3 regions of the Bacillus sp. M13(2017) genome follow, and region 1 is predicted to be linked to each of the others. Evidence: riboswitches for the same ligand, from Rfam matches in the RefSeq annotation. Region 1 holds a riboswitch; each other region holds the start of a gene.
What was found. A riboswitch is a leader RNA that binds a small molecule or an ion and turns the genes downstream of it on or off. The one in region 1 is predicted to bind S-adenosylmethionine.
Positions count from the first base shown of each region.

Region 2: another riboswitch for S-adenosylmethionine. It lies ahead of mtnW (2,3-diketo-5-methylthiopentyl-1-phosphate enolase); the one in region 1 lies ahead of CGQ22_RS20855 (hypothetical protein).
Region 3: another riboswitch for S-adenosylmethionine. It lies ahead of CGQ22_RS29735 (MetQ/NlpA family ABC transporter substrate-binding protein); the one in region 1 lies ahead of CGQ22_RS20855 (hypothetical protein).

Region 1 covers NZ_KZ268509.1:74,304-79,172, forward strand. Annotated here, with positions in the region: gene CGQ22_RS20840 (ECF transporter S component) at 1-551, shown strand, start outside; gene CGQ22_RS20845 (YwiC-like family protein) at 734-1,456, shown strand; gene CGQ22_RS20850 (hypothetical protein) at 1,487-1,678, opposite strand; SAM riboswitch class I at 1,810-1,908, shown strand; gene CGQ22_RS20855 (hypothetical protein) at 2,009-2,266, shown strand; gene CGQ22_RS20860 (SWIM zinc finger family protein) at 2,530-2,919, shown strand; gene CGQ22_RS20865 (NAD(P)H-dependent oxidoreductase) at 2,943-3,518, shown strand; gene CGQ22_RS20870 (group-specific protein) at 3,515-3,868, shown strand; partial or broken gene CGQ22_RS20875 (TIGR00366 family protein) at 3,909-4,035, opposite strand; gene CGQ22_RS20880 (short-chain fatty acid transporter) at 4,159-4,869, shown strand, end outside.
Region 2 covers NZ_KZ268500.1:767,878-772,746, reverse strand. Annotated here, with positions in the region: gene CGQ22_RS04495 (carbon-nitrogen family hydrolase) at 1-551, opposite strand, end outside; gene CGQ22_RS04490 (pyridoxal phosphate-dependent aminotransferase) at 649-1,827, shown strand; SAM riboswitch class I at 1,892-1,997, shown strand; gene mtnW (2,3-diketo-5-methylthiopentyl-1-phosphate enolase) at 2,062-3,306, shown strand; gene CGQ22_RS04480 (2-hydroxy-3-keto-5-methylthiopentenyl-1-phosphate phosphatase) at 3,303-3,962, shown strand; gene CGQ22_RS04475 (methylthioribulose 1-phosphate dehydratase) at 3,959-4,597, shown strand; gene CGQ22_RS04470 (1,2-dihydroxy-3-keto-5-methylthiopentene dioxygenase) at 4,575-4,869, shown strand, end outside.
Region 3 covers NZ_KZ268524.1:15,470-20,338, reverse strand. Annotated here, with positions in the region: gene CGQ22_RS29745 (DUF6612 family protein) at 1-518, opposite strand, end outside; gene CGQ22_RS29740 (NAD(P)-dependent alcohol dehydrogenase) at 676-1,584, shown strand; SAM riboswitch class I at 1,664-1,778, shown strand; gene CGQ22_RS29735 (MetQ/NlpA family ABC transporter substrate-binding protein) at 1,864-2,676, shown strand; gene CGQ22_RS29730 (methionine ABC transporter ATP-binding protein) at 2,689-3,729, shown strand; gene CGQ22_RS29725 (methionine ABC transporter permease) at 3,704-4,372, shown strand; gene CGQ22_RS29720 (SDR family oxidoreductase) at 4,410-4,869, opposite strand, start outside.

The DNA of each region.
Region 1 (4,869 bases):
AAAGAAAGGCGTTTGTTTCACGTGAAATTGTTCTCGTTGCTGTATTAGCGGCAATTGCAGCAGTAAGCCGGGTGCCATTTTCTATTTTACCAAGTGTACAACCAACTTCTTTTGTCATTATCGTTTCTGCAATTGTATTTGGAAGTGAAACTGGTTTTATGATTGGTGCTACAGCAGCAATCGTATCCAATATTTTTTTAGGACAAGGTCCATGGACACCGTGGCAAATGTTTTCGTGGGGTATGATTGGTTTTATAGCAGGTCTACTTCGTAATACATTTTTTATGAAAAAGCTATGGGGAAGACTTCTTTACGGAGTAATTGTTGGCTTTTTATTTGGCTGGATTATGAATTTCTGGGGCCTTCTCGGTTTTATACGAGAAGCAACGTGGGAAACTGTCATTTCGTATTATATCGCAAGTTTTTACTTTGATTTGAGCCATGCGATTTCGAATGTTATTTTCTTATTACTATTTAGTACTTCATGGATTACGATTCTTACAAGATTTAAAAAGAAATACGGTATATTAGATGAGCATAACGTGACATAGAAAAGCATACTCATATAAGGTAGGGTCGCGACTTACATATTCGTTTGCCTCTTTCATGCTTCTTACATATTGTAAGGAGCATTTTTTTGTCAAAAAATTGATTTAATATGCATCCGTTATTATATAAAATTATTTGTATAATGGTAGGTGAGAACTTTTTTCAAAAGTGAGGTGTATAGTTAATGAAGTTAGTTATTCCGAAGCAACATGGTGCATGGGCCATGCTTGTTATTCCTTTTTTATTAAGTGTCATACTTGGGAAACCTACTATTTATCATATTCCATTGTTTTTAGCGTGGTTTTTTATCTATTTAGCCACGTATCCATTTCTTACGTACATAAAGCAAAGACGAAAAAAAGAGTTTTTACAAGCTGCCATTGTTTATTTCAGCATTGCGTTCCTATTTGGGATGATTTCTTTATTATATGAGTGGCGAATTCTTTTATTCTTAATAGTAATGATTCCATTATTTATAGTGAATATGTATTACGCCCGTCAAAAAAATGAAAGAGCACTATTAAATGATATTTGTGCAATCATTGTGTTTTGTATCGGTGGGTTAATTAGTTATTACTTTTCAATGAAGCAAATCGATCATACAGCTTTATTCATTGCACTTATTTCATTTTTATACTTTTTAGGTAGTACGTTTTATGTGAAAACGATGATTCGTGAAAAAAATAACCCGAAGTATCGTCTTATATCTTGGGGATATCATATCTTATTAACGATAATTGTATTTGCGATTAATCCGTGGTGTTCTCTTATTTTTATACCAAGTGTCATTCGAGCAATTGTGTTGTATGGCAAAAAAATTTCTATTATAAAAGTAGGAATTTTAGAAATTGCTAATTCTGTATATTTTTTAATCATAACGGCAATAATTATGAAGTATGCCATTTGAAAAAACTTCCCATCAATTGATGGGAAGTTTTTAATCTTTTTCTAAAATGTGAACGGTGTACTCGCAACGTTGAATAGCTTGTTCAACAGCATAAAGTGATTGTTCAATACGAGCGCGATTAAAATCTTTTTCAACTGTTTCGAGCGCTTCTTCTAAACAATTTTTAGCTTCTTGTAATGATTGAAAAGAATCTTGTACATATCCGCGAGCATTTTGATGCATTTCATAATCCTCCTTGCATGTTCGTATATGGGTAGTATGAACAGTAAGGAAGAAAATATAATTTGTTATATTTATTATATTTGTTTGACAATTAAAGTGGAATTACGTATAGTAAGAATTAAGTGAATATTTTCTTATCCAGAGAGGTGGAGGGACTGGCCCGATGAAACCCAGCAACCGCGATGCAGGTGCTAATTCCAGCAGAACATATTTGTTCTGGGAGATAAGACGAAGATATATACGTAACTTCTTCTTATCGGAGAGGTTTTTTTATTGCAAAAAAACCGATTACGAAAATTTATATTAAGAAGAAAGGGGTTGCGCATTACTGTGACACTCGAAAAATACGTAAAACTGCGTAGTACAGTTTATGAATATATGATAGAGCAAGATAAGCCGATATCATTATTAGATATTCAAGAACATATCGTTTCGCATCATGAAGGAAAATTCACGAAAAAGATGTTGCATCAATTTTATTTATCAAGATTATTAGACGAACTAAAACTGGATGGGAAAATTACATTAGCTGATGAATATCTCTATGCTGAAAAAGGGGTATTGTATAAGGCGAGAAAAGGGAGCTAAGCTCTCTTTTTTTCTTAAAATAACGGAGTATGTAGAGTAAAAGACTGCTAAAGCAGCCTGATACAGGGAATGGTGTTGAGTGTGTAGTGTCAAAAATTGAATGTGCCTGAAAGAGGCAATTCATATCGGCTGCAAATGAAAAGAGACACCTTCGCCGAATAGGTGTCAGTCATTTTGTCATATAGACTTGCTATTTGACAGTTATTAGAATAACATGCAGGGGCTCTAGAAGTCAAAAGGGAATTAAAGGAAGAGGTGTTGTTATGTATGCTTATTTAATAAAAGAACTATATAGGCATATTCCGAAATATATTATTGATAGAGGATATAAATATTATGAAGATGGACATGTAGAAGATGTTGAAGTACATGATAATAAAGTATTTGCTTTTGTGAATGGTAATGCAGGAAATTATGAAGTCGTTATCGACCTCAAAGATTTTTCAGAAAGTAACTGTGAGTGTCCCTATGAAAATTATTGTAAACATATGGCGGCAGTTGTTTATGATATTCAAGGCACTGGTGAGAGTGCAGTTAAAGAGAAACTGAAAGATTTAGAAAAGGAAGAGTTACTTACTGTATTAAACCGTTTATTACAAAGTTCGAAAAACGTGCAAATTGTAGAGAAGTTGTTAAAGAAGGGGAAACTTTAACTTATAGAGGGAGTTGTTATGTAGTGAATGTACTAATTGTATACGCTCATCCTAATCCTTCAAGTTTTAACGCGGCGATTTTAAATCATGTGCAAAAAGGACTACAGGAAACAAATCATTCAGTTACCGTACTTGATTTATACAAAGAACAATTTGATCCAGTCCTCGTATTTCATGAAGAGAAGAAAAGACGTGATTTAGTAAATGAAGAAGAAACAGCTCGGTACAGAACGTTAGTAGAAGAAGCAGATACACTTTTATTCATCTATCCAATATGGTGGTGGGGGATGCCAGCAATTTTAAAAGGATTTATCGATCGTATTTTCGTAGCTGGATTTGCTTATAAATATGAAGGGGTTCTGCCGAAAGGATTATTGCAAGGGAAAAAAGCGTGGGTTATTAATACGTTAGACTCGCCTCTATGGTACGTCGCATTGTTATATCGATCAGCAGATTGGATTATGATGAAGAGAGGTGTTTTACGTTTTTGTGGCATTCGCGATATAAAACGGTCAGTGTTTCAATCTGTGAAAACGAGTAAAGTATCAAAGCGTGAAAAATGGTTATTACAAATAGAAGAAAAGGCTCGTACATTATGAATGAAGTCGACCGTATTATAAACTGTGTTCAGTATGATGGCGAACTTTTTCGGAAGTATGTTACGCGTTTACTTCAATTGAAAAAATGCAGCGATACATTTCAACAAATTCAAATTGAGTTAAGAAATGACTACTTGATAAGAGGAATTTGTGAAAGAGAAGTTGATGAGGTAGTACGGGGAAGTAAAGAATATGAAATGCATTTTTTTCCTAAAGTATTACAGTGGAATTTTTTGAGGGAAAATCCATATCTAATTGAAAAAGTGTGTGAAGATTTTTTTGCGTTTGAGGCATTACATCTTAAGGACGTAGAGTGGAATACAGTTATAAATTGCATGGGAAATAAATGATTTATTATGTAAAAAAACTAGTATAAAACTAGCTTTTCGTTTAAATAAATAAGAAGTATAGACTAAATGATAAAACCCGCATATAGTAAGTTCACAACACAAAATCCCATAATGTCACGAGCACCTAAACCAGCTATCGCTAATGCTGGTAATGCCCAGAAAGGTTGAAAGGAACGGTATTTGAATATTGATCTAGTTGATTAATATGCAGCAAGTGCAAAAGGATTTTATTTTCTTTTGTGGAATGTTATTTATATTTACCTTATTAAAATTTAGAAAGGAGAATATTTATGAAACATTCCTTAATGGAGACAAATTCAGAACCAGAAAAGAAAGAATCGTTGCTTACACGATGTGCAAATATATTTTCGAGATGGTCTCAGAAATATGTCCCGGATGCCTTTGTTATTGCAGTGCTGCTCACTTTATTTACTTTTATTATAGCTTTGTTGATGAATCCCTCAAATCCGTACAAAATCGTAAAATCTTGGGGGGATGGGTTTTGGACTTATTTAACGTTTACAATGCAAATGGTATTGCTAATGGTTACAGGGATGACGTTAGCTTCTGTCCCGTTTATTAATAGAGCCTTGCAGTCTGTTGCAAAGTTAGCCGATACACCTCAAAAGGCCTATACGATGACATTTTTGATCAGTGCAATTGCATACTATATCAATTGGGGTCTAGCCGTAGTTGTGGGAGCTATCATTGCAAAGGAAGTAGCAAAAAAGAATGCGAATGCACATTTTCCATTACTTGTAGCAGCTGCTTATGCTCCGACAGCCTTATATAGCGCAGGTCTCTCCAGTTCTATTGGCCTGACAATTGCCACAAAGGATCATTTTCTTGTAGATATGATTGGAATTATTCCTACCTCACAAACAATCTTTAGTTACTCTACTTTAATTATTTTTTTCACTCTATTCATCACGATGCCAATTATTATTGTACTTATGGCTCCTAAAAGTGGGATTATCAGCTATAAAGCAATCGAAACTGAT
Region 2 (4,869 bases), on a different contig from region 1:
GCTTGCAATAGCAAACGCCAATGTGCTAAACGAACTAATGGCCATTCAGCTACAACAAATAATACTTTTGCCCCTTTAACAGTATGGACACGCATCCACTCTGGAAAACGAATATCATAACAAATTGTTCCAGCGCATTCAACATCATCTAGCTTAAATTCGCCCGTACCATTACCAGCTATTAAATATTTATGTTCATCCATAAGCTGAAATAAATGTACTTTACTATATTCATTAACTAGTTCTCCTTCCTTGTTTACAACATACATTGTATTTGTAACACCTTGTTCCGTTTGCTTCGCTATGGAACCACCAACAATATGTACACCATATTGTTTCGACCATTCTTTTAACTTTTCTTTCGTTTCCAATCCATCCCTATCTGCAATTTCAGAAAGTCTTGTTAAATCATATCCTGTTGTCCATAATTCTGGTAAGACGATAACATCTGGCCTTTCCTTCATAGCTTCGCTTATTTTATTTTTAGCATTCTCAATATTTTTTTCTACATCTCCAAAAACAATATCCATTTGAATACATGCGACTTTCATTTTGTCAGCCCCATTCTTATTTTTTCTTTACAAAATACTGGAAAGATTATATCATTTGTCACTAGAATTGTAACAACTTTCAAAAGAGGTGGAAAGTATGAAATTATTTCAACCTTCTGAGATAGTAACATCATTGCCGACACAATTTTTCGCTTCACTTGTTGCAAAAGTTAACAAAGTCGTAGCAGCTGGTCACGATGTTATTAATCTAGGTCAAGGTAATCCAGATCAACCAACACCGCAGCATATCGTAAAAGCTTTACAAGATGCTGCAGAAAAGACCATTCATCATAAATATCCGCCATTTCGCGGACATGAAAGTTTAAAAGAAGCCGTGGCAACATTCTATCAACGTGAATATGATGTAGTAGTAAATCCAAAAACAGAAGTTGCTATTTTGTTTGGGGGAAAGGCTGGATTAGTAGAGTTACCAGTTTGTTTTACAAACCCTGGTGATACTATTCTCGTTCCAGATCCAGGCTATCCAGATTATTTATCAGGAGTTGCTTTAGCAAAAGCACAATTTGAAACAATGCCGCTTATTGCAGAAAATAATTTTTTACCAGATTATACGAAAATCGATGACTCTATTGCCGAGCGTGCAAAATTAATGTTTTTAAACTATCCAAATAATCCGACCGGTGCTACTGCATCAAAAGATTTTTTTGATACAACCATTAACTTTGCTAATGAACATAATATATTAGTTGTTCACGATTTTGCTTACGGCGCTATTGGATTTGATGGTCAAAAGCCCGTGAGTTTCTTACAAGCAGACGGTGCTAAAAATACAGGTATTGAAATTTACACTCTATCGAAAACTTTCAATATGGCTGGATGGCGTATCGCTTTTGCAGTAGGAAATGAAAGTGTCATTGAAACCATTAACTTATTACAAGATCATATGTATGTTAGTATTTTTGGTGCAGTTCAAGATGCTGCCCGCGAAGCACTATTAAGTTCACAGTCTTGCGTAATAGACCTTGTAAATAGTTACGAATCTCGACGAAACGCTCTTATTTCAGCTTGTCACTCAATTGGTTGGAATGTAGACATTCCAACAGGGTCATTCTTTGCATGGCTTCCTGTTCCAAAAGGATATACCTCTGAGCAATTTTCTGATATTTTACTAGAAAAAGCACATGTTGCAGTTGCTCCTGGTGTTGGATTTGGTGAGCATGGCGAAGGGTATGTCCGCGTTGGTCTCTTGCATACAGAAGATAGATTACGAGAAGCCATTAATCGAATTGATAATTTGAATTTTTTCAAAAAGTAATTGACAACATAAAAAATATCTGACAAAATTCAGTTATCTTAAAAATTTAAACATTTCTAAATACTTCTTATCAAGAGCAGGTGGAGGGACGAGCCCGATGAAACCCGGCAACCGATCTACAATTGTAGACACGGTGCTAATTCTCGCAGCATTACGCTGACAGATAAGGAGCTGGTTGTAAAAAAACCTCTCCTTAGCTGAGAGGTTTTTTTATTTAACTAGGAGGTTATAACAATGAGCGGAATTATAGCGACATATTTAATTCATGATGATTCACATCACTTAGAAAAAAAGGCGGAACAAATTGCACTCGGTTTAACAATTGGCTCTTGGACTCATTTGCCACATTTATTGCAAGAACAATTAAAGCAGCATAAAGGCAACGTCATTCATGTTGAGGAATTAGCTGAACATGAACATACCAATTCGTATTTACGTAAAAAAGTAAAACGCGGAATTATTAAAATCGAATATCCGCTATTAAACTTCAGTCCAGATTTACCAGCGATTTTAACGACTACATTTGGAAAGCTATCACTTGATGGCGAAGTAAAATTAATTGACTTAACTTTTTCAGACGAGTTAAAAAAATATTTTCCTGGTCCAAAATTCGGGATAGATGGTATTCGAAATCTTTTACAAGTGCATGATCGTCCCCTTTTAATGAGTATTTTTAAAGGAATGATTGGACGAAACATTGGGTATTTAAAAACACAATTACGCGATCAAGCAATTGGTGGTGTAGATATAGTAAAAGATGATGAAATATTATTTGAAAATGCATTAACACCACTTACGAAACGCATTGTATCCGGAAAAGAAGTTTTACAATCTGTCTACGAAACATACGGACATAAAACGTTATATGCCGTAAATTTAACAGGACGAACTTTTGATTTAAAAGAAAATGCAAAACGTGCAGTAGAAGCTGGAGCTGATATTCTATTATTTAACGCATTTGCTTACGGACTAGATGTACTACAATCACTTGCAGAAGATGATGAAATCCCAGTTCCTATTATGGCACATCCTGCTGTAAGTGGTGCTTATTCAGCATCCAAGTTATATGGAGTTTCATCTCCATTATTACTTGGAAAGCTACTACGTTATGCTGGGGCTGACTTTTCATTATTCCCATCTCCATACGGAAGTGTTGCGCTAGAAAAAGAGGAGGCTCTTGCTATCTCAAAATATTTAACTGAAGACGATGCATTTTTCAAGAAGAGCTTTTCTGTTCCGTCTGCTGGTATTCATCCTGGTTTCGTTCCCTTTATTGTACGAGATTTCGGTAAAGATGTTGTTATTAATGCTGGTGGCGGGATACACGGACATCCAAATGGAGCGCAAGGCGGGGGTAAAGCTTTCCGTACTGCAATTGATGCTACTTTGCAAAATAAACCGCTCCATGAAGTAGACGACATAAATTTGCATAGTGCACTACAAATATGGGGAAATCCCTCTCATGAGGTGAAACTATGAGTATTCAAGTATTTTGTGATTTCGATGGCACGATTACAAATAATGATAACATTATGTCCATTATGGAAAAATTCGCACCACCAGAAGCCGAAGAAGTAAAGAATAAAATTTTATCACAAGAACTATCCATTCAAGAAGGTGTTTCTCAATTATTTCAATTAATACCTACTAATCTGCACGATGATATTATTCAATTTTTAATAGAAACTGCTGAAATCCGTAGTGGTTTTCATGAATTTATACAATTCGTAAAGGAAAATAACATTTCTTTTTACGTGATATCAGGTGGAATGGATTTCTTCGTCTATCCACTCTTACAAGGAATCATTCCAAAAGAGCAAATTTATTGTAATGAAACAGACTTTTCAGCAGAGTTTATTACAGTTAAATGGCCTCATTCTTGTGATGATCATTGCCAAAATCATTGCGGATTATGTAAATCATCATTAATCCGTAAATTAAGTGATACAAATGACTTTCATATTGTAATTGGAGATTCTATTACTGATTTACAAGCCGCGAAACAAGCGGATAAAGTATTCGCTCGCGATTTTCTTATTACAAAGTGTGAAGAAAATCATATTGCTTATACACCGTTTGAAACATTTCAAGATGTGCAAGCTGAATTAAAACTTTTGTTGGAGGTGAAATTATGAAACAACTTTTTCGTCAATGGTATGACTTGAGCGAGATAAAAAAAGAATTAACAACACGAAATTGGTTCCCGGCAACAAGTGGTAATATTTCTATAAAGGTTAGTCATGAACCACTTACTTTTCTTATTACAGCAAGCGGTAAAGATAAAACAAAAACCACTCCAGATGATTTTCTATTAGTAGATCATGTAGGAGTTCCCATTTTAGAGACTGAATTACGCCCTTCAGCAGAAACAATATTGCATACACACATTTATAACAATACGAATGCCGGGTGTGTACTTCATGTTCATACAACTGATAATAATGTCATCACAAATTTATATAGTGATGCAGTCACACTTCAAAATCAAGAAATTATTAAAGCTCTCGATATTTGGGAAGAAGGTGCAACAATTCAAATTCCTATTATTGAAAACCATGCCCATATCCCAACACTTGGAGAAAACTTCCGAAAGCATATACAAGGAGATTCGGGAGCAATATTGATTCGTAACCACGGTATTACCGTATGGGGCCGAGATAGCTTTGATGCAAAGAAGAGATTAGAAGCTTATGAGTTTCTATTCCAATTTCATATAAAACTATTATCAATTCAAGGAGGCGTTTCTAATGGCGCAAATTCGTATTCATGAAGTAAATACTCGCATTGAAAATGAAGTGGAAGTATCTAAATTTCTACAAAAGGAAGGCGTTTTATATGAGAAATGGAATATTTCTAAACTTCCTACTCATTTAAATGAAAATTATTCTTTAACAGATGAAAACAAAGCTGAAATATTAGCTGTGTTTTCAAAAGAAATTGCTGATGTTTCAGCACGCCGAGGTTATAAAGCGCATGATGTAATTTCACTTTCAAATAGCACACCTAACCTTGACGAACTATTAATTAATTTTCAAAAAGAAC
Region 3 (4,869 bases), on a different contig from region 1:
TTTAATGCAAACTTCAGCTTATAATTATCTCCACTTTTCTCCATCTTCACTTTATTTAAAATTTCCGATGGAATCTCTAAATTATCTACCATTCCTTGAGTCGCGTTCATTCCGTTAGCATTCAATTGTTCCTCTGGTACAGACATAATTTCACCCGTATTAGGATTTTTTAACTGACCAGCAATTTTGCCACCCACATCATAAACAACAACCTCTGTACCAGAAACATTCATTTCAGAACGAGAATTTTTTTTCTTCGGCTCTAGTTGCATTTTAGCCTTTATTACATTCATCTCTGTTCCTTCAGCCTTTATTCCCACATCATATGTCATCGTTACATTTTCTTCGTTTTTAAAAGCTTCATTCGCTTTATTAAAAACATCCTTCGCTGTTAATTCCTTTTCTTTCTGCACAACTTCTTTTTTCGGTTCATCAGTCTTTTTAGTTTTCTCATTACTACACCCTACTCCTAGACCGACTGCAAGTACTAAGCTTGAAATTAAAATAAATTTTTTCATAACATCCCCTCCTCCCCAAAAATAATATCATCTCTTTTCCTATGAAATCCATATAATTCTTAATATTCCTCTTTAAATTTATTTTCTATATAGCAACATGTTTGAGAAAAACTTTAAATATGTTGTAAATAATAACAACTCATTTCAGGAGGTCATTATGAAAGCTATTATTTGCACAAAGTATGGACCACCTAATGTTCTCCAGCTTCAAAATGTAGAAAAGCCTAAACCTAAAAAAAATGAAGTATTAGTTAAAATTCACGCAACAAGTGTATCGACTGGAGATTGTAGAATACGTGGCTTTAATAGCCCCCCCTTATTTTGGATTCCTATGTGGATCATATTAGGTTTCAGAAAACCGAGAAAACCTATACTTGGCGTAGAGTTATCCGGTGAAATCGAAGACATTGGAACAGATGTAACACAATTTAAAAAGGGAGATCAAGTTTTTGCATTAACAGAACTAAACCTTGGTGGTTATGCGGAATACACATGCGTGCATGAAAGTGGATTAATAGCATTAAAACCTACCAATGTGACATATGAAGAAGCTGCCGTTATTCCTTTTGGCGGAACTTCAGCATTACACTTCCTTAGAAAAGGACAGATAAAAAAAGGGCAACGAGTACTTATATACGGCGCCTCTGGGTCAGTAGGGACAGCTGCCATACAACTTGCTAAATACTTCGGGGCGACTGTCACAGCCATTTGTAGTAGTTCGAATTTCGATTTAGTAACAACATTAGGGGCAGACAACGTAATTGATTATATGAAAGAAGATTTTACTAAGCAGGGCGAGCACTACGATATTATATTTGATGCAGTTGGAAAATATAAAAAGTCTCTTTGTACAGATGCATTAATGCCTAATGGAAAATATGTATCTGTGAACGGAATGATGGCAAAGGTCAGTAAAGAAGATATGAACCTGCTAAAACAACTAGCTGAAACAGAAAAGCTAAAACCTGTTATTGATAGAACTTACCGATTAGAAGAAATTGCTGAAGCACATATATATGTAGAAAAAGGACATAAAAAGGGAAACGTTTCGATTACCTTAAAATAAAATATATTCTGAAAATATTATTGACAATTCTTTTTGTACGATTTACTATTAGTACCATATTCAAAACTACATACACATACTCTTATCAAGAGTGGCGGAGGGACTGGCCCGATGATGCCCGGCAACCGAGCTTATGACGTATAAGCTAAGGTGCTAATTCCTGCAAAACGATTTTTCGTTTTGGAAGATAAGAGAGGAATCTATTTCGTCTATTCGGCACCTCTCTTATTTTTGGGAGGTGCTTTTTATTTTGGAACGTATATGAAGGAGGATTTATAGATGAAAAAGGTATTATTAAGCATTGTAAGCGGAGCAGTATTGTTATTAGGCGCATGTAGCGTGAGTTCAAATAAAGAGGTAAAAGCATTAGACGAGAAAAAGATTACTGTCGGTGTAACAGGTGGACCACATGAACAAATTTTTGAAAAGGTAAAAGAAGTTGCAGCAAAAGATGGTCTCGAAATTGATATAAAAGTATTTAATGATTATGTAGCGCCAAACGTATCATTAGATGAAAAAAGCCTTGATGTAAATAGCTACCAAACGAAATCTTATTTAGATGTATTTAAAGCTGAACGCAATATGAAATTAACTGAAGTATTTTCAACAGTAACATTCCCTATGGGCGTATATTCTAAAGATGTAAAAGATGTAAAAGATTTAAAAGAGGGCGACGCAATTGCTGTACCAAATGACCCAACAAATGAACTTCGAGCTTTAAAATTATTTGAAAAAGCAGGGGTTTTAAAAGTTGATCCAAAGGCTACAGAAAAAGCGACTGCAAAAGATGTAATTGAAAATCCAAAAAAATTAAAGATTGTCGAATTAGAGGCATCTCAATTACCAACGCAACTAAGTGAAGTGAAAGCAGCTGCAATTAACACAAACTTTGCATTAGGTGCAAAATTAAGTCCAGCGAAAGATTCTATTTTCCGCGAAGGAAAAGATTCACCATATGTGAACTGGGTTGTTGTTCGTACTGAAAATAAAGATGATGCCGTTGTAAATAAATTAAAGAAAGCTTATCAATCTAAAGAAGTAAAAGAGTTTATCGAGAAAAAATTTGATGGTTCAGTTTTACCATCTTGGTAGGAGCTGACGATAATGATTGAATTACAAAACATATCCAAAGTATTTACAACAAAAAAAGGGAATGTTGAGGCTCTTAAGTCTACTTCCCTTAAAGTAGAAAAAGGCGAGGTATTTGGAATCATTGGGTATAGTGGCGCTGGTAAAAGTACATTGATTCGATGTGTAAATTTATTAGAAAAACCAACGACAGGAAATATCATTGTAAACGAACAAGACTTAACAACGTTATCGACAAAAGAACTAGCAAAAGCGAGACAAAAAATCGGAATGATCTTTCAAGGATTCAATTTACTTAAAACTGTTACCGTTTATGAAAATATCGCATTACCGTTACGGCTTGCTGGCATTCCAAAAGCAGAAATTGAAAAAAGAGTAGAAAAGTATTTACGCATTGTCGATCTTTTTAATCGAAAAGATGCGTATCCAAGCGAACTTTCTGGTGGTCAAAAACAGCGTGTTGCAATTGCTCGTGCGCTATCACATGAACCTGAAGTGTTATTAAGTGATGAAGCAACGAGCGCATTAGATCCAGAAACAACCGATTCTATCCTTGATTTGCTATTAAAGATTAACGAAGAAATCGGAATTACGATTTTACTCATTACACATGAAATGAATGTCATCCAGCGTATATGTGACCGCGTTGCTGTTATGGAACATGGATCTGTAGTCGAAAGTGGAACTGTAAAAGATATTTTCACAAACCCACAACATGTAACAACGAAGAAATTTGTAAATAGCGCATTTGCAGCGAAAATTCCAGAAGAGGTACAGAAAGAACTACAACGTACTGGAGAAATTGTAACACTTTCATTTATTGGCACTACTTCAGGGGAACCTGCCTTAGCCGTTGCCACAAAACGTTTCCAAGTGTATCCGAATATTTTATCCGGTAATATTACGCAGTTAAAACATGAAGCATATGGGAAACTAGTCGTTCATATGCAAGGGGAACAAAATGAAATCCACCGTGCTTTATCATTTTTACAAGAGCAAGGAATCATCGTAGAAGGAGGTAGAACAGATTATGGGAAACAAGTCCTTTTTGGATGAATGGGGTAAAGTCATATGGGAAGCCACAATCCAAACCTTTCAAATGACATCTATTTCATTACTCATCTCGATCCTTATTGCACTGCCACTTGGCGTCACACTTGTTTTAACGAGACCTGGTGGGCAGCGTGAAAATAAAATCATCTATCCTATTCTTAATACGGTTATTAATGTTATTCGCTCTCTTCCATTTATCATTCTATTATTCTTTATCTTGCCTTTTACAAAGTTTCTAATGGGAACATCCATTGGCGTGCAAGGTGTTATCGTACCGCTTGTCGTCTTCACAGCCCCTTATATCGCACGTTTAATGGAGACAGCTTTACTAGAAGTCGATCGCGGTGTCATTGAAGCCTACCAAGCGATGGGAGTCTCTACTATAAAAATCATTTGGCACGTCATGGTGAAAGAAGCTCGTCCCTCCCTTGTACTTGGATTAACAATTGCAACAATTGGCTTAATTGGCGCAACAGCAATGGCTGGCCTTGTAGGTGCTGGCGGATTAGGGGATTTAGCATACCGCTTCGGACATTTACGCTACGAGCCTGAAGTAATGTATGCAACGGTCTTTATTTTAATTATCCTCGTTCAAGGATTACAATCTTTAGGGAATGGTGTTGCACGAAGACTGAAGAAAGATTAAAAAAGAAGGTATCTCACCAAGGTGAGATACCTTCTTTTTATCTTTTAAATCCACCTTCTGAATGAATAACTTGCCCAGTAATCCACTCAGCTTCTTCACTTACTAAAAATTTAATGAGTCTAGCTGCATCCCTTGGCTCACCAATTCTGCCAAAAGGAAACATCGGCTTTAACCCTTGTTTTATCTCTTCAGTCATCCATCCTGTATCGGTTGGTCCTGGATTAATTGCATTCACTGTTATTCCTAAATGAGCTACCTCTGCTGACAACGTACTAGTAAGAGCATCAATAGCTCCCTTCGTTGTCGCATAAGCTAGTTCTCCTGCCATAGGACCTTGAAATTGCCCCGAAGTCATATTCACAATTCTACCACCAGATTTCTTATCAAATCCCCGGGAAAATTGACTACTGAGCAATGTAGTCGCACGAATATTCACCATATAATGCCTATCCAATTCTTCAGCAGTCAAATTAAAGAAATCATTATTCGTAGAATAC